Phenylobacterium montanum: one gene and its partner. The protein of the gene in region 1 interacts with the protein of each later gene in a pairwise test. Links are inferred from orthologs where the notes say so. Each region holds a gene or a part of one and is shown on either strand. Other genes may lie near its edges. The genes, in order: KCG34_RS17255 and ssb.

Region 1 (5,459 bases):
GCCAGCTGACCAAGGGCATCGAGTTTCTGTTCAAGAAGAACAAGGTCGATTGGATCAAGGGCTGGGGCAAGATCGCCGGCGCCGGCAAGGTCGAGGTGGCCGGCGGGGACGGCCAGGCCACGACGCTGGAAGCCAAGAACATCCTCATCGCCACCGGCTCCGAGCCTTCGCCGCTGGCGGGGGTCGAGGTCGACCAGAAGCGCATCGTCGATTCCACCGGCGCCCTGTCGCTGCCGGAGGTTCCCAAGAGCCTGGTCGTCATCGGCGCCGGCATCATCGGCCTGGAGCTGGGCTCGGTCTGGCGCCGCCTGGGCGCCCAGGTGACGGTGGTGGAGTTCCTCGACCGCATCTGCCCGGGCATGGACGAGGAGACCGCCAAGACTTTCCAGCGCTCGCTGACCAAGCAGGGCATGACCTTCAAGCTGGGCGCCAAGGTCACCGGGGCCAAGACCTCCAAGTCCGGCGTCAGCCTGTCGGTCGAGCCGGTCAAGGGCGGCGAAGCCGAGACCCTGACCGCCGACTACGTGCTCTTGGCCATTGGCCGGCGGCCCTACACCCAAGGCCTGGGACTGGAGAGCGTCGGCATCACCCCCGACAAGCGCGGCTTCATCGAGACCGACCATTTCAAGACCTCCGCGCCCGGCGTCTGGGCCATCGGCGACGTCACCCACGGCCCGATGCTGGCGCACAAGGCCGAGGACGAGGCGGTGGCGGCGATCGAGGTCATGGCCGGCAAGGCCGGGCACGTGAACTACGACGTCATTCCGGGCGTGGTCTATACGCACCCCGAGGTGGCCTGGGTCGGCAAGACCGAGGAGGAGCTGAAGGCCGCGGGCGTCGCCTACAAGGCCGGCAAGTTCCCCTTCACCGCCAATTCCCGCGCCAAGATCAACCACGAGGCCGAGGGCTTCGTGAAGGTGCTGGCCGACGCCAAGACCGACCGGGTGCTGGGCGTGCACATGATCGGCCCCCAGGTCGGCGAGATGATCGGCGAATACTGCGTGGCCATGGAGTTCGCCGCGGCCTCGGAAGACGTGGCCCGCACCTGCCACCCGCACCCGACCCGTTCCGAGGCCCTGCGCCAGGCGGCCATGGGCGTCGAAGGCTGGACCATGCAGGCCTGATCCTTCAGGCGTGCGGATGAGCCTTGGAATAGGCCGCCAATAGTCCGGCCGCATCCACGTCGGCATAGCGCTGGGTCGTGGACAGCGAGGCATGGCCGAGGAGTTCCTGGATCGCCCTCAGGTCCGCGCCGGCGCCGAGGAGGTGGGTGGCGAAGCTGTGCCTGAGGGCGTGCGGCGTCGCGCTGTCGGGCAGGCCGAGCCGGCCGCGCAGGCGCTGCATCAGGGCCTGGGCGTGGCGGGGGCTGTAGGGGCCGCCGCGGGGCGCCCGGAAGAGGACGTCCTTGGGGCCGAGCGCGAAGGGCTGGGCGGCGGCATAGCCGGCGATGGCCTCGCGCACCACCGGCAGCACGGGAACCAGCCGGGTCTTGCCGCCCTTGCCGGTGATGCGCACCGTCTCGCCCAGGGGCGTATCGGCGAGGGTCAGGGACAGGGCCTCGGAGATGCGCAGGCCGCAGCCCCAGAGCAGGGTGATCAGGGCCCCGTCGCGGGCGATCTCCCATTCCGGCAGGTCGCTGTCGAAGCCCGCCTCCTCGATCAGGCCGTTGGCCTGGTCCTCGCTCACCGGCCGCGGGACGCCCTGGGGCAGGCGCGGGCCGCGCACCAGGGTCACGGCGGCGTTGGGCGTGTCCAGCCGCCGGTCGAGCCAGCGATGGAAGGCGCGGATGGCCGACAGGGCCTGCGATACGGACCTCGGCCCCAGCCCCTTCTCGCCGCCACGCCGAAAGGCGAGGTAGGCGCGAAGGTCGCCGCCCGACACCTCCGCCAGGCCCGGAAGGCTCAGCGCGCCGCCCTGGTGCTGTTCGAGAAAGACGATGTAGGCGCCGACACAATCGCCATAGGCGCGGACCGTCCGCGGCGAAGCGCGGCGCTCCTGTTCCAGATAGGTCAGCCAGGCGGCCAGGGCCTCCCGCGCGGTCTTTACAGCACCGGCCATCGCTCGGCCGTGCGTTCGACCACCCGGGCCAGGAACGAGACCAGCTCGGTCCCCATCTGCGGCAGAAAGCCGACCGGATCGGAAGAGCCGAACACCAGGACGCCCTCACGGGCCGGGTTCCAGAGGGCCAGGCGCACCATGGCGGTGCTGGCGATCTGGTCGGCCTGGTCGCCGAACAGGGTCTTGGCCGCCAGCACCGGTCCCATGCGCGCCGGGCCGGTCAGGCCCAGCAGCTCATCGACAGCCCCGCCCCGCAAGGCCTTCCATCCGGCCGGCACCCCGCCGGGACCTTCCAGCCCGACCACCCCCGCCACCAGGCCGAAGCGCAGGCGGGCGGTCTCGTCCACGCGCCGGGCCAGGTCGGCGTGGTTGCGCGCCTCCAGAAGGTCGATCACCGCTGCATGGGTCTGGGCCTGGGCGGCGAAATTCGCCCGCGCGGTCACCTCCAGGTGACGGCGCGCCGCCTTTTCCCGAGACTTGTCTGCCGAGAGGCGCGCCAGGGCCGCGGGGCCGAACTCGATGATGTTGTCCGCGCGTAGCCAGAGGCCGAGCACCGACAGCAGATCGGCATCGCCGCGGATCAGGTTCGGATGCTCGCGCAGGAAGGCCGAGACCACCTTCCAGTCCTTCGCCAGGGCCTCTTCCAGCTTGGCCTTGGCCGCATCCGTCGGCGTCTTCGGCTGCTCGCTCACGACCCCTCTCACCCCCAACTCGAACCCGCCGTCCCGTATGGCGCCCGGGATGGTTAAGAAGCGATTCACGCCGTTCTCGAATCGCTCGCGAAGAGCGGCGCAAATCTGCTCTAAGCTCCCTCGCCATGCCGAGAGTCGCAAGCATCCTTCTGCCCCTGCCGCTGCCCGAGGCGTTCGACTACGCCGAGCCGGAAGGGATGGATCTGGGCCTCGGCGACATCGTCGTGGCGCCCCTCGGCCCCCAGCGGCTGATCGGAGTGGTGACGGGCCTGAAGGAGGGGGCCGGGCACAACCGGCCGCTGAAGCCGGTGTTGGACCGGCTGGCCGAACCGCCCCTACCCAAGAACACCCTGGCCTTCATCCAATGGGCCGCGCGCTACAGCGTCGACGCCCCAGGCGCGCCCCTGGCCATCGCCCTGCGCGGCGCCCGCGCGCCACGGCCGAAGCCACAGCGGCTGTTGTTCGCCACCGGCGCCGCGCCGGCCCGCGCGACGCCCGCGCGGGCGCGCGTGCTCGAGGCCGCGACCGGCCCCATGAGCGCCACCGCCCTGGCCGAGGCGGCCCAGGTCTCGGCCTCGGTGCTCAAGGGGCTGGTTGACGAAGGCGTCCTGGAAGCGCGGCTGGTCGAGCCGGAAACGCATTTCTCGACGCCCGATCCGGACCACAAGCATCCGGCCCTCAACCCCAGTCAGGCGGCGGCGATGCAGGTGCTTGCGGGCCTGGCCGAGGCTGGTGGATTCCAGGCGGCCTTGCTGGACGGGGTCACCGGCTCGGGCAAGACCGAGGTCTATCTGGAGGCGGTCGCCCAGGTGCTGGCCCAGGACCCGGCGGCCCAGGTCCTGGTCTTGCTGCCCGAGATCGCCCTGACTCAGGCGGTGATCGCCCGCTTTACCGACCGTTTCGGCGCCGCCCCGGCCGAGTGGCACTCGGGCATCACCCCGGCCCAGCGGCGGCGAGCGTGGGAAGGCGTCGTCTCGGGCGAGGCGCGCATCGTCATCGGCGCCCGCTCGGCCCTGTTCCTGCCCTTCGCCCGCCTGCGCATGATCGTGGTCGATGAAGAGCACGACGGCTCCTACAAGCAGGAGGAAGGCTTCATCTACCAGGCCCGCGACCTGGCCGTGGTCCGGGCCAAGATCGAGGGCGCGCTGGTGGTGCTGGCCTCGGCCACCCCCTCGCTGGAAACCCTTTGGAACGCCGAGGCCGGGCGCTATCGCTGGCTGCGGCTGACCGACCGGCATGGGATCGCGGAGCTGCCCGAGGTCTCTCTGGTCGATCTGCGCGAGACCCCGCCCGAGCGCGAGCGCTGGCTTTCGCCGCCCCTGATCAAGGCCCTGGCCGAGACCTACGCCAAGGGCGAACAGAGCCTGCTGTTCCTCAATCGCCGGGGCTATGCGCCGCTGGTGCTCTGCCGGGCCTGCGGCGAGAAGCTGACCGCGCCGGACACCGATTCCTGGCTGGTCGAGCATCGCTACACCGGCCGGCTGATCTGCCACCTGACCGGCTTTTCCATGAAGAAACCCGAGGCCTGCCCCCACTGCGGGGCCAAGGACAGCCTGGCCTCGATCGGTCCCGGGGTGGAGCGGGTCGAGGAGGAGGCGCGCGAGTTGTTCCCCGAGGCCCGCATCGCCGTCTTCTCCTCCGACACCATGTGGGACCCGGAGGCGGCCAAGGCGATGATCGTGGCCATGGAGGCGGGCGAGATCGACATCCTGGTGGCCACCCAGGCTGCGGCCAAGGGTCACAACTTCCCGAACCTGACCCTGGTGGGCGTGGTCGACGCCGACCTGGGCCTCAAAGGGGGCGACCTGCGCGCCGCCGAACGCACCTTCCAACTGCTGGCCCAGGCCGGAGGGCGGGCCGGGCGGCATGAGCGGCCAGGCAGGGTGCTGCTGCAGACCTATGCGCCGGAGCACGCGGTGATGCAGGCCCTGGCGGCCCAGGACCGCGACGCCTTCGTCGCCGCCGAAATGGAGGCGCGCCAGCTCTCCGGCCTGCCGCCCTATGGTCGGCTCGCGGCGATCATCCTGTCGGGTCCAGATGCGGCCGCACTGGACGCCTTCGCCCAGGGCCTGGCGGCTGTGGCGCCCAATGCCGAGGGGATCGAGATCTACGGCCCGGCCGACGCGCCCCTGGCCCTGGTGCGGGGCCGCCGGCGCAAGCGGTTCCTCATTCGCGCGGATCGCAAGGTGGATCTGCCGGCCTTCCTGGCGGCGTGGCGGGCCAGGGTGCGGGTTCCCGGCTCGATCCGCATGACCATCGACGTGGACCCCTACAGCTTTCTCTAAAGCCGGATGCCGTAACGGCAGGGACCTAAGCTGCGGGCTCTATTGGCCAAAAGGCCTGGATTCCGTCGGTTGCGGCGCCGAAGAACGCGTGCTATCAGGCGCGCGGCTTCGGGCTGGGGGCTCTGAGTACGCCCTTTCGTCCACGTGCTTTCCTAAGCGCAATCAAGCCTTTCCAGCCGTCGCGGGGCCTCTCGCGGCTGGCGCGACCGACATAATTGGTGGGTTTCAACTTGGCGGACGATTCCAAGGTTACGGATGTGAGCGCGCGGTATGCGCAGGCTCTGTTCGATCTGGCGAGCGACAATGGTCAGATCGCGAACGTGGACGCCGACCTGAAGTCCCTCAAGGCCATGATCGCCGACAGCGCCGACCTGCGGACCCTGCTGGCCTCGCCGGCCTTCGATTCCGAAGCCAAGGGCAAGGG
Region 2 (15,625 bases), 1.5 Mb from region 1 along the record:
GCAGGCCCACCGGCAAGCGCCAGACCTTCAGCTTGTAGACCTTGCCGCCGGAGGAGAAGAACAGCACCGGCGCATGGGTCGAGGCGGAGAAGACGCGGGTCACCGCATCCTCGTCCTTGGTCGCCATGCCCGAGCGGCCCTTGCCGCCGCGCTTCTGCGTCCGATAGGTCGCCAGCGGCGTGCGCTTGACATAGCCGCCGTGGGTCACGGTGATCACCATGTCCTCGCGTGCGATCAGGTCCTCGTCCTCGACGTCGGCGTCGCCGTCGACGATCTGGCTGCGGCGCGGGATGGCGAAGGCGGCGCGCACCTCGACCAGTTCCTCGCGCACGATGGCCATGATCCGCTCGCGCGAGGACAGGATGTCGAGATAGCCGCGGATCGCGGCGGCCAGTTCGCGCGCTTCGCCCATGATCTCGTCGCGGCCCAGGCCGGTCAGGCGCGACAGGGTCAGGGCCAGGATGGCGCGGGCCTGCTCGTCGGTCAGCCGCACGCGCGAGCCCTCGACCACCACCGTGCGCGGGTCGGCGATCAGGTCGATCAGGGCGATCATGTCGCCCGCCGGCCAGTCGCGGTCGGTGAGGCGTTCGCGCGCCTCGGCCGGGTCCTTCGACGAGCGGATGATGTGGATCACCTCGTCGATGTTCACCACCGCGATGGCGAGGCCGACCAGGACGTGGCCGCGGTCGCGGGCCTTGGTCAGCTCGAACTTGGTCCGCCGGACCACCACCTCTTCGCGGAACTCGACGAAGCTTTCGATCAGGGGCTTCAGCCCCATCTGCTCCGGCCGTCCCTTGTTCAGGGCCAGCATGTTCACCCCGAACGAGGACTGCAGCGGAGTGAAACGATAGAGCTGGTTCAGGACCACGTCGGCCGAGGCGTCGCGCTTCAGCTCCACCACCACCCGTATTCCCTGGCGGTCGCTCTCGTCGCGCAGGTCGCCGACGCCCTCGATGCGCTTTTCGCGCACCAGCTCGGCGATCCGCTCGACCATGGCGGCCTTGTTCACCTGGTAGGGGATCGAGGAGATGACGATCGCCCAGCGGTCCTTGCGGATCTCCTCGATGGTCGCCGAGCCGCGCATGATCACCGAGCCGCGCCCGGTCATCAGCGCCTGGCGCGCGCCCGAGCGGCCGATGATCTCGCCCCCGGTCGGGAAGTCCGGCCCCGGCACGATGTCCAGAAGCTCGTCCAGGCCGATCTCGGGGTTGTCGATCCTGGCCAGGCAGGCGTCGATCACCTCGCCCAGATTGTGCGGCGGGATGTTGGTGGCCATGCCGACCGCGATGCCGCCGGCGCCGTTGACCAGGAGATTGGGAATGCGCGAGGGCAACACCACCGGCTCGCTCTCCGAGCCGTCGTAGTTGTCCTTGAAGTCGACCGTACCCTTGTCCAGGTCGGCCAGGATCGACATGGCCGGCTTGGCCAGGCGCGATTCGGTGTAGCGCATCGCCGCCGGCGGGTCGTTGTCGATCGAGCCGAAATTGCCCTGGCCGTCGATCAGCATCAGCCCCATGGAGAACGGCTGCGCCATCCGCACCAGGCTGTCATAGATCGCCAGGTCCCCGTGCGGGTGATACTTACCCATCACGTCGCCGACGATGCGGGCCGACTTCACATAGCCGCGGTCGGGGGTATGCCCCTGTTCGCTCATCGAGAACAGGATGCGGCGGTGCACAGGCTTGAGACCATCGCGCGCGTCCGGCAGGGCGCGGCTGACGATCACGCTCATGGCGTAGTCGAGATAGGAGCGCTTGAGTTCGTCCTCGATCGCGATCGGGGCAATGCCGCCGCGATGAGCGCCGTCAGTGGGAGTATCGCTCAAGGGAAATCAGCCGCGGGAATCGAGCGGAAAGGTCATGGCGTTCTGTTAGCATCCCCGGTGTGACGGCGCAAAAGGCTTAGGCCGATTGGGCGATTTGCGCGTTCCTATTTCGCGCGTCAGGCGTCGCGGCGCCGCCCGGGACTTGCAAACGCCGCTTGATCGCGCACCTTGGCCCGCCCCAAGCAGGAGATACCGCATGGCCCGCCTTCGCCCATCCCGGCTCGCCCTCCCAGCCCTCCTCGCCGCCGCGGTCTGCGGCGCGGCCGCCGCCCAGCCTGCGGGCAGCTTCACCGCCACCATCAAGACCCCGGACGGCGCCAACGTCGGCACGGCGGTGCTGACCGAGGCCCCGACCGGCGTCCTGATCCGGGTCGAGGTCAAGGGCCTGACGCCCGGCTGGCACGGCATGCACCTGCACGAGAAGGGCGACTGCTCGGACGCCAAGTTCATGAACGCCGGCGGCCACCTGCAGATGTCGGGCATGAAGATGCCGCACGGCCTCCTGGCCGCCGGCGGCCCGGACGACGGCGACCTGCCCAACCTGTTCGTGCAGCCGGACGGCGCGGCCAAGGCCGAGGCCTTCTCCACCCGCGTGACGCTGAAGGGCGCCGAGGGGCGCACCATGCTCCTGGGCCCCACCGGCTCGGCCCTGATGATCCACTCGAGCGCCGACGACCAGACCACCCAGCCCATCGGCGGAGCCGGCCCGCGCGTCGCCTGCGCCGTGATCCGGCAATAGGCGGTGGGGGAAGGCTGGCCGGCCCTGGGGACCGAGCGGCTGCCCGGCCGCACGGTCGACCTGGAACGTTGCGACGTGGGGCGCCATGGCGAAGGCCTGTGGAGCGCGGTCGGCGCCCACGCATCCTTGTGGGACGCCATTCCCTCGGGTCCGTTCCAGGACCGCGCGGCCTTCGCCGACTGGCTCGCGCTCAGGGCCGAAAGCCCGGCCATGGCCCTCTTCACCATTCTGGACAAGACCGGCGCGGCCCCCTCGCCCGCCGGCCTGCTGTTCCTCCTGCGCACCGATCCCGAGGCCGGCCGCACAGAGATCGGCCTCGTCTTCGGCCAGGCGATCACCCGCCGCACGGCGGGCACCGAGGCGGTCTTTCTCCTCATGCGCCATGTGTTCGAGACCTGCGGCTACCGCCGCCTGGAATGGCGCTGCTCGCCGGACAACCTGGCCTCGCGCCGCGCCGCCGAACGGTTCGGCTTCACCTATGAGGGAACCCTGCGCGAAAACCTCTGGGTCGAAGGCGCGCCCTGGGACACGGCGATCTACGCCATGCTGGAGAGGGAGTGGGCCAAGGCCGGCGGCCGTATGGCGGCCTGGCTCCAGCCCGGCAACTTCGACGCCGATGGCCGGCAAGTGCGTGCGTTGGAGACTTTTTAGGCCTCCCCGATCAGCTGGGCCGCCTCGCCCGCGACCACGTCAGCCTCACCCGCCGGCATTCCCAATCCCGCGAGCAGCAGAGCCAGCACCTCGGCGCTGAGGGCGCGCGCGGCGGGCGGCGTCATAGGCCCGGCCATCACTGCCGCCAGCAGGCCCTGGCCGACCCCAACGACATAGAGCACCCCAGCCTCGACGCCTGCGGCGCGGAAGCGGCCCCGCCTCTGGCCCAACTCCAGGTCTGCGCGCACGCCGGCGTTCAGGGGGTGGCCAGCCCCCAGCGCCCGGTCATGGCTGCGCAGCATGATCCGCGCCGCCCTTGGATCGGCCAGGGCGAAAGCGACGAAGCTGGCGAGGCCGCGTGCGACCCTCAGGCCCGGGTCCTCGACGCCCCGGTTGGCCGCCGTGACCTGGGCCTCCATCGCTGCACGGATCTCGCCCGCCACCGCCGCGGCGAAGTCGTCCTTGTCGGCGAAGTGATTGAAAAAACTGCCCTTCGCCACACCAGCGGCGTCGACGATGTCGTTGACCGGAATGGCGTCGATCGGGCGCTGGGCCATCAGCTCGGCGCCCGCGGCCATCAGGGCGGCGCGGGTCTTCAGGCGGCGCGGTTCCTGGCGGCTGGGCGCTCTGTCGGTCACGGGCGAACTCATCGGGCGGCGTTGGGGCTTGACTTCAGATACAGGTTCGCACAAACTTGACCAAATAGTCAACTTATAGACCAGGGAGGCGCGAGTGAGCCTGATCAAGATCGCCGACATCGCCCACGTGCGCTTCACGGCGCCCGATCTGGAGCAGATGGCGGCCTTTCTCGGTGAGTTCGGCCTCAAGGCCGAGCGGGCGACCGATGGCGTGCTCTACGCCCGCGGCGCCGGTCCCCAGCCCTTCCTCCACGCCACGGCCGAAGGCGAGCCTGGCTTCGCCGCCCTGGGTTTGCGCGCCGACAGCCTGACCGACCTGGAGCGCCTGGCCCAGGCCGAGGGCGTCGCGATGGAGGACCTGGACGCCCCGGGCGGCGGCAAGGTGGTGCGGTTGCGCGACCCGGACGGCCGCATGGTCGAGGTGGTGGCGGGCCAGGCCCAGGCCGCCCCACTCCCGCTGGCGCCGCCCCAGCCGCACAATTCGGCCGCCGCCCACCCCCGCCAGCGCGCGCCTCTGCGCCTGCCGCGCGGCCCGTCGACCGTGGTGCGGCTCGGCCACTGCGTGCTCGAGGTCCGCGATTTCCGCACCTCCGAAGCCTGGTACAAGTCCCGCTTCGGCTTCATCACCAGTGACGAGATCCAGCCCGCCCCAGGCATGGCTATCGGCGCCTTCCTACGCTGCGACCGCGGCGAGACGCCCACCGACCACCACACCCTGTTCCTGCTGCAGTCGCCGCGCGCCCCGGCCTTCAATCACGCCGCCTTCGAGGTCGCCGACCAGGACGACCTGATGCGCGGCCACGACCACCTGAAGCTGGCCGGCCGAACGCCCGCCTGGGGCGTCGGCCGCCATATCCTGGGCAGCCAGGTGTTCGACTATTGGAAAGACCCCTGGGGCCACGAGCTGGAGCACTGGACCGACGGCGACCTGTTCACCGCCGCGGACGGGTCGAACATCGCCGACATGCAGACCTTGCTGGGCGTCCACTGGGGACCCCTGCACCCGATGATGAGCGGAGCCGCGCAATGAAGCTCGCAACCTATGACCGCGGCTCCGGCCCCCGGTGCGGCGTGGTGCTGGGTGAGACGATCGTCGATCTCGGGCGTGAGGGCGACCTCCTGCCGCTGATCGTCGACTGGGACCGGCTGCGGCCGGAGGTCGAAGAGATCGCCGCGGCCGGCGGCGGCGTTCCCCTCTCCAGCGTCCGGCTCCGTGCGCCGGTCCTGCGTCCCGGCAAGATCTTCGCCATCGGCCTCAACTACGCCGACCACATCGAAGAGAGCAAAATGGAGCGGCCGCAGCACCAGGTCTGGTTCACCAAGGCCCAGACCTCGGTCAACGGCCCCTTCGACCCGATCCAGATCCCCAGGGCCTCGCCGTTCGTCGACTACGAGGTCGAGCTGGTGGCGGTGATCGGCCGCCGCGGCCGGCACATCACCCGGGAGCAGGCGCCGGCGCACATCTTCGGCTGGTGCGTCGGCGACGACGTCACCGAGCGCATGTGGCAGCACCGCACCCCGCAATGGAGTCTGGGCAAGTCGTTCGACACCCACGCCCCATTCGGCCCCTGGATCACCACCGCCGACGAGATCCCCGATCCTCACGCGCTGGCGATCCGCTGCAGCGTCAACGGCGAGGCGCGGCAGACCTCCAACACCCGCCACCTGGTGTTCGACGTCTTCGACCAGATCGCGCACCTGTCCCAAGCCATGACCCTGGAGCCGGGCGATGTGATCTTCACCGGCACCCCCGGCGGGGTCGGCGCGGCCATGGACCCGCGCCAGTTCCTGAAAGCCGGCGACATGGTCTGCTGCGAGATCGAGGGCCTGGGCCATATCGAAAACCGCTGCGAAGCGGAGGGCTGAAGCTTGACCGACAATCTCGACTGCGACGTGCTGATCGTCGGCGCCGGGCCGGTGGGCGTGACCTTGGCCCTGCTGCTGGCGAAACAGGGCCTCAGCGTCCTGGCCGCCGACCGAGCGGCGGACATCTATCCCCTGCCCCGCGCCGCGCACATCGACCATGAGATCGTGCGGGTGTTCCAGTCCCTGGGCGTGGCCGACGCCATCATGGCCAGCTCGAAGCCCGCCGCGCGCTACGACTTCCTGACCGCGGGCGGTGAGGTTCTGCTGCGCTTCAACACCGGCGAAGGCGGCTCGCCCTCCGGCTGGCCGGCGGCGAACATGATCCACCAGCCCTCGCTGGAGGCCACCCTGCGCGAGCGCCTGGCGGACTTCCCCACGGCCCGGCTGCGGACCGAATGGACCCTCACCTGCCTCGACCAGGACGAACAGGGCGTGCAGGCCAGTTTCGAGACGCCCGAAGGGCCGCAAGTCCTCCGCGCCGCCTATGTCGTCGGCTGCGACGGCGCCCGCAGCACGGTGCGCGAGCTTTCGGGCATCGACCTGGACGACCTCGCCTTCGACGAGCCCTGGCTGGTGATCGACACCATCGTCCACGCCCCCTCGCGCCTGCCCGCCCTCAACCTGCAGATCTGCGATCCCGCCCGGCCGACCACCTGCGTGCAGATGGGCTCGGGTCGGCATCGCTGGGAGTTCATGCTGAAGCCGGGCGAGACCGCCGAAGACGTGCTGGACGACGGCTTCATCGCCGCGCTGCTGAAGCCCTGGAACGTCGAAGGCGCCGTCAGCCTGGAGCGCAAGGCGGTCTATCGCTTCCACGCCCTGGTCGCCCGCGAGTGGCGCAAGGGCCGCGTGCTGCTGGCCGGCGACGCCGCCCACCAGATGCCGCCCTTCGCCGGCCAGGGCCTGTGCTCGGGCGTGCGCGACGCCGCCAACCTCGCCTGGAAGCTGGCGGAAGTGTTGCGCGGCCGCGCCCCCGAAGCGCTCTTGGACACCTATCAGGCCGAGCGCGAGCCGCACGTCCGCGCGATCATCGACCTCGCCCTGATGATGGGCCGCACCGTCTGCATCACCGACCCGGCCGCCGCCGCCGCCCGCGACGCCGCCATGCTGGCCCAGCGCGCCGCCGGCGACGCGCCACCCGGCCCCATGGCCTTTCCACCGCTCAGCGCCGGCTGCATCGTAGAAGGAACACCTGGTGCTGGGGAATATTTCCCGCAGCCGTGGGCGGAGGGTGCAGGGGGGCAGGCAAAGCTGGATGATGTGCTTGGCGATGGGGCGTGGCTGATCTCGATCGACGCGGTCGATCCAATTCTCACCGACGGCCTCGCGGCCTGGAGGCTGAGCAATCCGGCCTTACAGCCCTACGCCGAAGCGATCAGAGCCTGGCTGGCGAAGCGAGAAATGGAAGCGGTACTCATTCGCCCCGACCGCTACGTCTTTGGCGCGGGATCGGCAGCTGGGTTAGCCGCGGGCTGGGCGGCACTGATCGGCTCATAACCGGCAGCAGACCCCAGCCCATGAAAGGCTCAATCGCCAACACGCCCCACTGAGGTGAGTTCGGTGAAGTTGGGAGGCTCGATGCCCACGCCAACCCATAAATCATCCATGTCGCCGATGAAGTCAGAACCACCGGTGCCAATCCAAAAATGAAGCGGATGACCACCCGATTCCACGACGTGACGAATGCCGACGACCTCACCGCTCTCGATTGAGGGCGCTGTAAAGAATTCTGCAGACTTTAGTGTCCCATCTTCAAGGCCACCCCAGAGCTCGCCTGTGTCTGCGCGAACCCGGTCAAGGGAATATTCGACCCAAACTTGGTCGAGTCCTTCGCTGAGCACCATGTTTTGACCGGATTGTCGCCAAGTCAGAAATAGCTTGTGGTCTTCCGCAAAAGCCACAAATGCGGCGCCAGTGAAGCTGAACGAAGCGAGTTTGAATTCGGTCACGAGTTGAGGTGTGTCTGATGTCATAGGCATCCAGATCACAGCCTCAATTCGCCGACCAATCAGGTAAGCATATTTGTCGGACCAACTCGCCAACACGTCTCCTACTCCCGCCGCAGTCCCCGCTGATCCAGCCGCCAGCGCAGGGTGTCGAGGCGGTCCTGGCCGAAGAAGGGTTCGCCGTCGAGGACGAAGGTCGGCACGCCCCAGTGGCCGGAGGCGGTCAGGGACACTTGGTTTTCTTCGATGATGGCGCGATAGGTCGCCTCATCGGCGATGGCGGCGTCCATCTCCGCCAGGTTCAGGCCGGCTCGCTCCGCCGCCCGGGCCAGGTGGTCGCCCAGGTGCCAGTCCACCACGCCGCCGAAGGTCAGGGCCGAGACCTCCTTGGCGAAGGCCACGCCATGACCGCGCCGCTCGGCCTCGGCGCCCAGATAGGTCAGGCGATAGATGTAGGGCTGGTGCTCGGCCGCCTTCACCGTGCCCGGTTCCAGCGCGATCGGGTCCGGCTGGGGCCAGGCGTGGGGCATGCCCAGCATCTCGGCCCGCCGCCCCCAGTCGATCATGATGTAGCGGGCGCGCTTCAGGTTCTCGGGATCGAAGAACGAGGGCTGGCGCACCGCCAGCGGCAGCACCGGCCGAAAACGGACCTTGACGTCGTAGTCCGCCCCCAGCTGCAGCGCGCCCGGCGCCGCGAGGTACGAATAGGGGCTGCGGAAGGACCAGAACAGATCGACGACAGCGGTCATGCCCGGTCCCCCTGCCCGCCCCTTTGATGATCCCTAGAACGGGATCTCATCATCCAAATCAGCCGAGAAGCTCTCGCGCGGGCCGGACGGCTGGGCGCGCTGGGCCGGCTGGAAGCCACCGCCGCCCTGGCTGTAGCCGCCGCCATAGCCGCCCTCGTCGCGGTCCTCAGAGCCGCCGCCCTTGCCGTCCAGCATGGTCAGCTCGCCGCGGAATTTCTGCAGCACCACCTCGGTGGAATACTTCTCCTGGCCCGACTGGTCGGTCCACTTACGGGTCTGCAGCGAGCCCTCGACATAGACCTTGGAGCCCTTCTTCAGATAGCTCTCGGCCACCTTCACCAGGTTCTCGTTGAAGATCACCACCCGGTGCCACTCGGTCTTTTCCTTGCGCTCGCCGCTCTGGCGATCGCGCCAGGTTTCCGACGTGGCCAGGGTCAGGTTGGCGACGCGGTCGCCTGAGCCGAGGCTGCGGATTTCGGGATCCTTACCCAGATTGCCGACCAGAATGACCTTGTTGACGCTGCCCGCCATGTAATCCTCACCTTGGTGTCCGTAGAGCCCGTGATCAGGCGACCCTATCCAAATGCGGCCGCACGATCAATGAAAATGTTCTCGTTTCGTTCGACGCCTTACGGCGCGGTGTTCCCCATCGGCCCGGCGCCCAGCTTGGCCAGCCGCCCATCGCCCGTGCGCACTAGGAGCAGGAACCGCGCGCCGGTGAAGCTCTGCGAGGTGAACACCCCCTCCGGTTGCAGGAACAGAAACTGGCCCTGATAGGCGCCGGATATGGTCTCCATGCTGCCGCCTAAGCGCAGGAAGCGCAGCCGCATGCCCTCCAGCGAGGCGGCGCAGGCTTCAAGCGTCGGCTCGTTCTTGGAGACGGTGTTGAACTGCGCCTTGCCGTTCTTGAACACCAGCTGGGTGCACAGGCCCCGGTCCATCGGGGCCTCGATCTGCTTCTCGCAGGCCGAGAGCGCGAGCCCTGCGGCGACCACGGCGGCAAGAAGAACGGTGCGAGTCATGATCCGGACGCTACACCGGCGCCGGCCGTGCGCAATAGGCTGCAGCCAGGCTTGCACAGTTTATCGGCCAGGTTCGGTCCCTGGGTAGGCCGGCGCTTCGCAGGCTTCCGCGGCCCAGGCCGGGCGGGCGGCAGTATGGATCTGCGCTTCGATCGCCAGGCTCTCCGGCGTCTGGTCCAGCGCCCCCAGGCGCAGCCTCAAGCCCTCGGGCCGGTCGTCTCTTCGGGAATAGAGCGGCGAGCCGCAGGCGCGGCAGAAGGCGCGGCGCTTGCCCGGCGAGGACTCGTATTCGCAGATCAGGTCCGCGCCTTGCGTCACCTCGAAACCCGTCGCCTCGGCCGGCGCCACCGCCGCGGCGAAGCCTTGCGCCCGACGACAGTCGGCGCACCAACACAGGGTCACGGCGCCCTGCGCCCCGCCGAGTTCGCCCGCATAGGCGAAACGAACGCCGCCACAGTGACAGCCGCCCGTCAGGCGCCCGCGCATCTCAGAACTCGCCGATGGCGCAGGTGGTGTCAGACTGGTCCGCCAGGGGGCGGAAGGTTTTGTTGTCGCTGGAGATTTCGACGTGGTGCGGCGACAGCCTCAGGGTCTGGCCCATCCAGCGGCCATAGCTCGCCCCACCCAGCTTTTCGCAGTGGCCGGCGAACAGGGTCTGGACGCAGGCGCCCAGGCTGAGCGCATCGCCCACCCGCCGCCATTCGCCGCTGGCGTAGCGCAGGCAGTCCCCGGACGCGGTCTTGAGGGTCGCGAAATTGGCCGCGTCGGCCGCCGCCTGCGACTGCTCCGCCGGTGCGCCGCTCGGCGGCAGCGGCGTCAGGTTGGTTCCGGCCTGGCTGGCCGCAGCCAGGGCGCCGGAGGAGTCCACGCCCACGTCCAGGGCGTCGGTGGCCACGCCGTTGCGCTTGGCGCAGTCGGCCAGGGTCGACATGCCCACGAACAGGCCGCCGACGAAGCAGCGCAGTGGCGCCTTCGGGTCCGGCTTGGTGTCGTCCGGGTGGCCCATCTGCACAACGAGGCCGCCGGTGGAGGCCGGCGGCGGCGCCTTGGACGCATGCTCGCGCCCCAGGATCACGAAGGCCAGGGCGAGGGAGATCACAAGGACCGCGACGCCCCCGCCAAGCGTCAGCCACAGCCTGCGATTCTGTGCGGAATCCATGGTGCTTGGCTACGACGAGCCGAGCGCAGGTTCAAGTCACGCCAGGAGCTGCGACGCCGCACTGCCCGAGGAATAGCCGGTGCTTGAACTGGACGAACTGCTCGAGCTCCCGCCGGTCAGGCGGTTCAGGGCGTTCTGATAGCTGGCGATCTGGTTGGTCAGGTAGGTCGGCACCTTGCCCGAGGGGTTGGAGGTCGGCAGCTTGGTCTGGCCGGCGTTCTTGAGGTTGTAATAGGCGTTCTGGACCTTGGCCATGGCTGCGCTGATCGCCGCCTGAGCGGCCTTGATGCCGGCCTTGGTGGTGAAATCGAAATTCTGATCCAGGCCCAGCCCATAGTAGTCCGTCGGAATCTTGGGCTTGGCCGACGGGTTGACGCCGGTGGTGGTGGCTTTCTGCGTCTGGGTCGGCAGGGCCGATCCGCTCATGACGATGCCGGGCTTGATGCCCAGCGGACCCAGAGCGTCCTTGCCCGAAGGCCCGGGCACAAACTCGATCACCCCCTGCTTGGTCTCCGGCGTGATCTTCACCTCTTCCTTGCCGCCGGTCGGAACCACCGTGACATTGGCCTGGAAGCCGGCCGCCTGGCGGATCTTCAGCGCCAGGGATTGCGGGGTCTCGTTGGCCGAGATGGTCACCGTGGCCAGGGGGCCGTTGGGCGAGGTGCGGATCTGGAACTGGTCCCCGGCCCGGACCGAGGTGGCCTGGGTCAGGTTCTGCGAGCTGGTGTACTGCAGGGTTCCGTCCGGCAGGCCCAGGCGGTCCAGCACGCTGGCGCCTGTCGCATCGACGGCGATGGATTCGGGATGGTCGTAGCCGTCCTGCCCCTGCAGGGCCTGGGACCACTGCACCTGGCCGGTGGCGATGTCGATATTGGCGACATAGCCCTCGTTGGTCCCGGTCGAGGAGCCGGCGGTGTCGGTCGGTCCGGCGAGGCCCGGCAAGCCGCCGGTCGAGGTCCCGGCGATATAGACCTGGCCATTGACCACCGAGAGCGCCGTTCCGGTGGTCGAAGTCCCAGAGCCGCCGCCATAGTAGGCGATGGCGTCGTTCGAGTTCGGCGACAGGCTCTCGTCCAGCTGGGCGGCGAAGGCCGACTTGCCGCCACCATAGCTGGCCGTGACATTGCCGGCCGACAGCGAGCCGTTGCCGGTGGTGCCAGCCACGATCACCTGGCCGTTGCTGATGGCGACGCCGGCGATCGACCCGCCGCCAAGCGAGCCCAGATCGCGCACGGCGCCCGCCGTCGGCGGCCCTGAGCTGTTCAGGGTGAAGCTGCGCAGCACCCCGTCGCCGTTCTCGGTCCCGCCGACCACGACGGTGGAGCCGTCCACTGCGATCGACGTCGCCGCATCCGTGCCGCTGGACCCGAACTCGGTGGTGAAGAGCTTGGTCCCGGTGGAGGAAAAGCCCTGCAAATAGCCGTCCTGGCCGCCGGAGGGTGTTCCGCCGGGCATGGCGCCCTGGGTCTGGCCGGCCACATAGACCGAGCCGTCGGAGCCGAAGGCGACGGCGTTGGCCTGGTTGTTCCCCACCCCGTTGGTCTGCTGCGTCCACTGCAAGGCGCCGGTGGAATCGAACAGGCTGACGAAGCTCTGCGTCGTACTGGCGCTGTTGCTGCTGCTGGACGAGCCGACCGTGAGCGAGCCGTTGACCGAGCCGGCGACCGCGACCTGGCCGGTGGCCGAGACCGCGAGCGAATAGCCGCTGGCGGAGCCGGTGGCGCCCAGGGTGGCCGCCGAGAGCAGATGGCCGGCGGAATCGTACTTCAGCAGGGCGACGTTCTGCGTCCCCTGCAGCTGCATCCCGTCGATGGCGCCGGTGACGTTGGCGACCACATAGACCGAGCCGTCGGGACCGGTGGTTGTGGCGCCGACGGATGCGACCTGCAGCGTGCTGGCCAGCGCCTCGTCCGAGGACGCCCCGATCAGCCCCGGCAGGGACACGGCCGCCGGCGGCGCGCTGCTGGTGGTCGAATTGTCGGCCTGCAGCTTGACCAGTTGCTGGATCGGCGGGGAGTCGGTGGTCGAACTGCTGCTCGACGAGGACGACGTCGTGCTGGTCGAGGTCGCCGTCGGATTGCCGGAGGTCTGCGCCACATAGACCGCCGCGGCCGTGGCGGGCGCCGAAAAGCTGACATGCTCGACGGAATCGCCGGTGATCTTGAACGACCACTGGTCGGGTCCGGCCGGCAAGGTCACGGTCTTGCCGTTGATCTTCATGGTCTCGGGCTTGGGCTGGACCATGTTGGTGGCGAAGCGGGTGGTCACGCCCGCCGCCTCGAGCTGGCTGTTTATGAAGCTGACCACGTTGGGCATGGTCCGCGGCGTCGAGCCCATCTGGGACAGGTCGATCGGGATCGACGTCACCTGGTTCTGGAACCCGGTGATGTTGATGTTGAACTGCACCGTGCCCTGGAAGGACGGCACCTCGTCGTTCATCGCACCCTGGAAGACCACGCCGGTGGTGTAGGTGTCGTTCTCGGTCGCCGGCGCGTTGGTGGTGGATACGCTGTTGGAAACCGAGCCGTTGGTGATGCGGATATTGGGCAGGTTCAGGCCGTTGACGTAGCTCATCACCTGGCCGAGTCCGGTCTCGAACGCGGTCGTCGCCTGTTTGGTGCTCTGGGCGGTCGCGGTCGACGACAGCATCTGCGAGGTCAGGCCGCTGAGCGCGCTCAGCCCCTGATAGAGGGTGAACAGGCTGTTGTACTGCTGGCTCGCCCCCTTCACGTTGGTCAGCGCGGTGTTGGGGTTGATGACGTTTTGCCCCGCCAGCGCCAGCTGGGCCAGGGCGCTGGGCTGGGTCGAGGCCTTGGCGGCGTTCCACGGCGCAGGCGGCGCAGCCGTCGTCGAGCTCGAGCCGGTCCCGCTCGACCCCGAGGTCGAGGAATCGAGAATTCCCGCCTTGGAGTCGTAATAGCTGACCAGGATGCTGGGATCGAAGGAGATCACGGCGCCACCTGAACCGGACACGTTCCGGCGGCGTCACTTTAGCCAGCCAAACCCTTACCACCCCTTAAGGGGTGCGCCACCGGAGCGCGAGTTCAGGCGGCGATGAGATTGGAGATGGCAAGGTCTCGGCGCACATTGTCGCGCCGTGCCGCCCATTCGTCCGCCAGGATCGCCAACAGAACCACGTCGCGGAACTGGCCGTCCTTGCAGACGTGCCGCCTCAGATAGCCCTCGCGCCGGAAACCGGCCGCGGCCTGAGCCCTCAGCGCCGTGTCATTGTCGGCCAAAACCTCGGCGCAGACCTTCTCCAGGCCGAACTCGTGGAACGCCAGGTCCAGGCCCAGGGCCTGGGCGGCCCGCCCCACCCCGCGCCCCCGCGCCCAGGGCTCGCCGATATACCAGCCCCACGAGGCTCTGCGATGCCGGCTGGTCAGACCGCTCAGGGTCAGATAGCCGGCCGGGTCGCCGTTATAGGTGATGATCCACCCGCGCTGGTCCGGGTCGGCGCGCATCTCGACGAACCATTGCGCGTGCTCGGCCTCGGTCTGGGCCGGCAGGTCGCTCATCCAGCGGTCGACCTCGGGCTCCCGCCGCCAGCGGAACAGCCGGGCGCAGTCCTCGTCGGCCAAACTGCGCAGGTCGATCATGCGAACACCCCATCCGATGAGAACCGGCTGCAGGATATCGCTGATTCATGAAGCCGCGAGCGTTCTCGCGTGAAAAACTACTTGAACAGCGACAGGATCACCTGCGGCGCCTGGTTGGCGATCGACAACGCCTGGGCGCCGAGCTGCTGCTGGACCTGAAGGGCCTGCAGTTTGGCGCTCTCCGCCGCCATGTTGGCGTCCACCAGGTTGCCCACCCCGGTGGTCAGGGTGTCCTGCAGCTTGCCGACGAAGGTGTTGTGCGCCGAGATCTCGCTGGACTGTGAGCCCAGCTGGCCGAGCGCGCTGTCCACCGCCGTCAGCGACTGGTTGACGAAGGTCAAAAGCGCCGTCGCCGCCGTTACCGTGCTGATGGTGGCGTTCGCCGTCACCGAGATGATGCCGCCGCCCAGCGAAAGGTTCTGGGTGGCCAGGGTGATGAACGAGGTGCCGTCGGTATTGGCCAGGAAGTTGACGGCGGCGCCCAGCGACCCGTTCAGGACGTTGGCGCCGTCGAAGGACGCGTTGTTGACGACGTTGGTGATCTGCGACAGCAGCGAGCGGAAGTCGTCGTTGATCAGGTTGCGGGAGGTCTGATTGTTCGACGGGTCCATGGCCGCGACGACCTGGGCCTTGAGCTGCGACAAAAGGTCCGACACCGAGGCGCCGGCCGTCGAGGCCACGTCGGCGATCGAGGTGGCCCGGTTGAGGCTCATCTGCACGGAGTCGAGCGCGCTGATATCGGCCCTCTGCCCCTGGGCGATGGCCCAGACCGAGGCGTTGTCCTTGGCCGACCCGACCTTCAGGCCAGTGCTGATCTCGCTCTGGGTCTGACCGAGCTGAGACTGGGTCGCATTCAGGTTTTCCAGCGCAATGAGCGCGGCGTTGTTCGAGTTGACGCTCAGCGTCATGACTGCCTCCGTCGGCCGATCCCGAGCCTCGCGCCAGCTTTCCGACGCCGCCGGGGAATCGCTTTCTCCAGACGAAGGGTATGGTTAACATCGTGAGCAGATCGTTAACGTCCAACGCCAAACGCCCGCCGGCCGGGGTCCCGGCGACGGTCGAAGAGTGCGTTGGGGCTTGTCGCCCGCCGATGTTCGCCCGGCTCTAGGCCTGGGCCTTGATCAGGTCGCCCGCCAGGTAGCCATCCGATTCCCGGAGCTTGACGATCTGCTCCTGAGGGATCTGCTCGACGACCTCGCCGGTCGTGCGATTGATGATCTTGTAGACGAAGCAGCCCGCCGCCTTGTCGTCCTCGATCTCCAGGCGCAGGTCTGCGCTGTGGGTCGGGTTGTTGGACGAGGCGCTGTCGGAGGCGTTCGCGTCGGCCGGCTTGGCGGCGGGCTTGACGCTCGCGCTGGCCTTGGACGCAACAACGCCGCCCGAGGAAGCCTGGGCGGATACGGTCTGCCCGACATCGGGCGCCTTGGTGAT

Evidence for each region.
Region 2: the proteins of KCG34_RS17255 (region 1) and ssb interact in binary tests that used the Escherichia coli proteins (3 or more experiments, as listed by UniProt). The link is inferred for Phenylobacterium montanum from one-to-one orthologs.

Annotation. Positions count from the first base shown.
Region 1 is NZ_CP073078.1:3,807,950-3,813,408, forward strand. The notes cover bases 2,531-5,455. They hold KCG34_RS17255 (primosomal protein N'), read left to right. Parts: upstream 2,531-2,875; coding sequence 2,876-5,035; downstream 5,036-5,455. Other genes in these bases: KCG34_RS17250 (DUF484 family protein), read right to left, coding at 2,531-2,750; KCG34_RS17260 (F0F1 ATP synthase subunit delta), read left to right, coding at 5,266-5,455. Also shown: lpdA (dihydrolipoyl dehydrogenase), read left to right, coding at 1-1,124; KCG34_RS17245 (tyrosine recombinase XerC), read right to left, coding at 1,129-2,058; more of KCG34_RS17250, read right to left, coding at 2,043-2,530; more of KCG34_RS17260, read left to right, coding at 5,456-5,459.
Region 2 is NZ_CP073078.1:5,298,470-5,314,094, reverse strand. What follows is about bases 7,197-10,086. They hold ssb (single-stranded DNA-binding protein), read right to left. Parts: upstream 8,946-10,086; coding sequence 8,448-8,945; downstream 7,197-8,447. Other genes in these bases: KCG34_RS24265 (hypothetical protein), read right to left, coding at 9,924-10,086; KCG34_RS24270 (GFA family protein), read right to left, coding at 9,497-9,922; KCG34_RS24275 (hypothetical protein), read right to left, coding at 9,044-9,436; KCG34_RS24285 (2-hydroxychromene-2-carboxylate isomerase), read right to left, coding at 7,770-8,414; KCG34_RS24290 (hypothetical protein), read right to left, coding at 7,246-7,761. Also shown: gyrA (DNA gyrase subunit A), read right to left, coding at 1-1,732; KCG34_RS24320 (superoxide dismutase family protein), read left to right, coding at 2,022-2,564; KCG34_RS24315 (GNAT family N-acetyltransferase), read left to right, coding at 2,568-3,215; KCG34_RS24310 (TetR/AcrR family transcriptional regulator), read right to left, coding at 3,212-3,853; KCG34_RS24305 (VOC family protein), read left to right, coding at 3,948-4,883; KCG34_RS24300 (fumarylacetoacetate hydrolase family protein), read left to right, coding at 4,880-5,719; more of mhpA, read left to right, coding at 5,723-7,196; more of KCG34_RS24265, read right to left, coding at 10,087-10,595; KCG34_RS24260 (beta strand repeat-containing protein), read right to left, coding at 10,632-13,568; pseH (UDP-4-amino-4,6-dideoxy-N-acetyl-beta-L-altrosamine N-acetyltransferase), read right to left, coding at 13,640-14,194; KCG34_RS24250 (flagellin), read right to left, coding at 14,272-15,102; KCG34_RS24245 (flagellar protein FlaG), read right to left, coding at 15,299-15,625. UniProt on the Escherichia coli protein: Plays an important role in DNA replication, recombination and repair. Binds to ssDNA and to an array of partner proteins to recruit them to their sites of action during DNA metabolism. Acts as a sliding platform that migrates on DNA via reptation.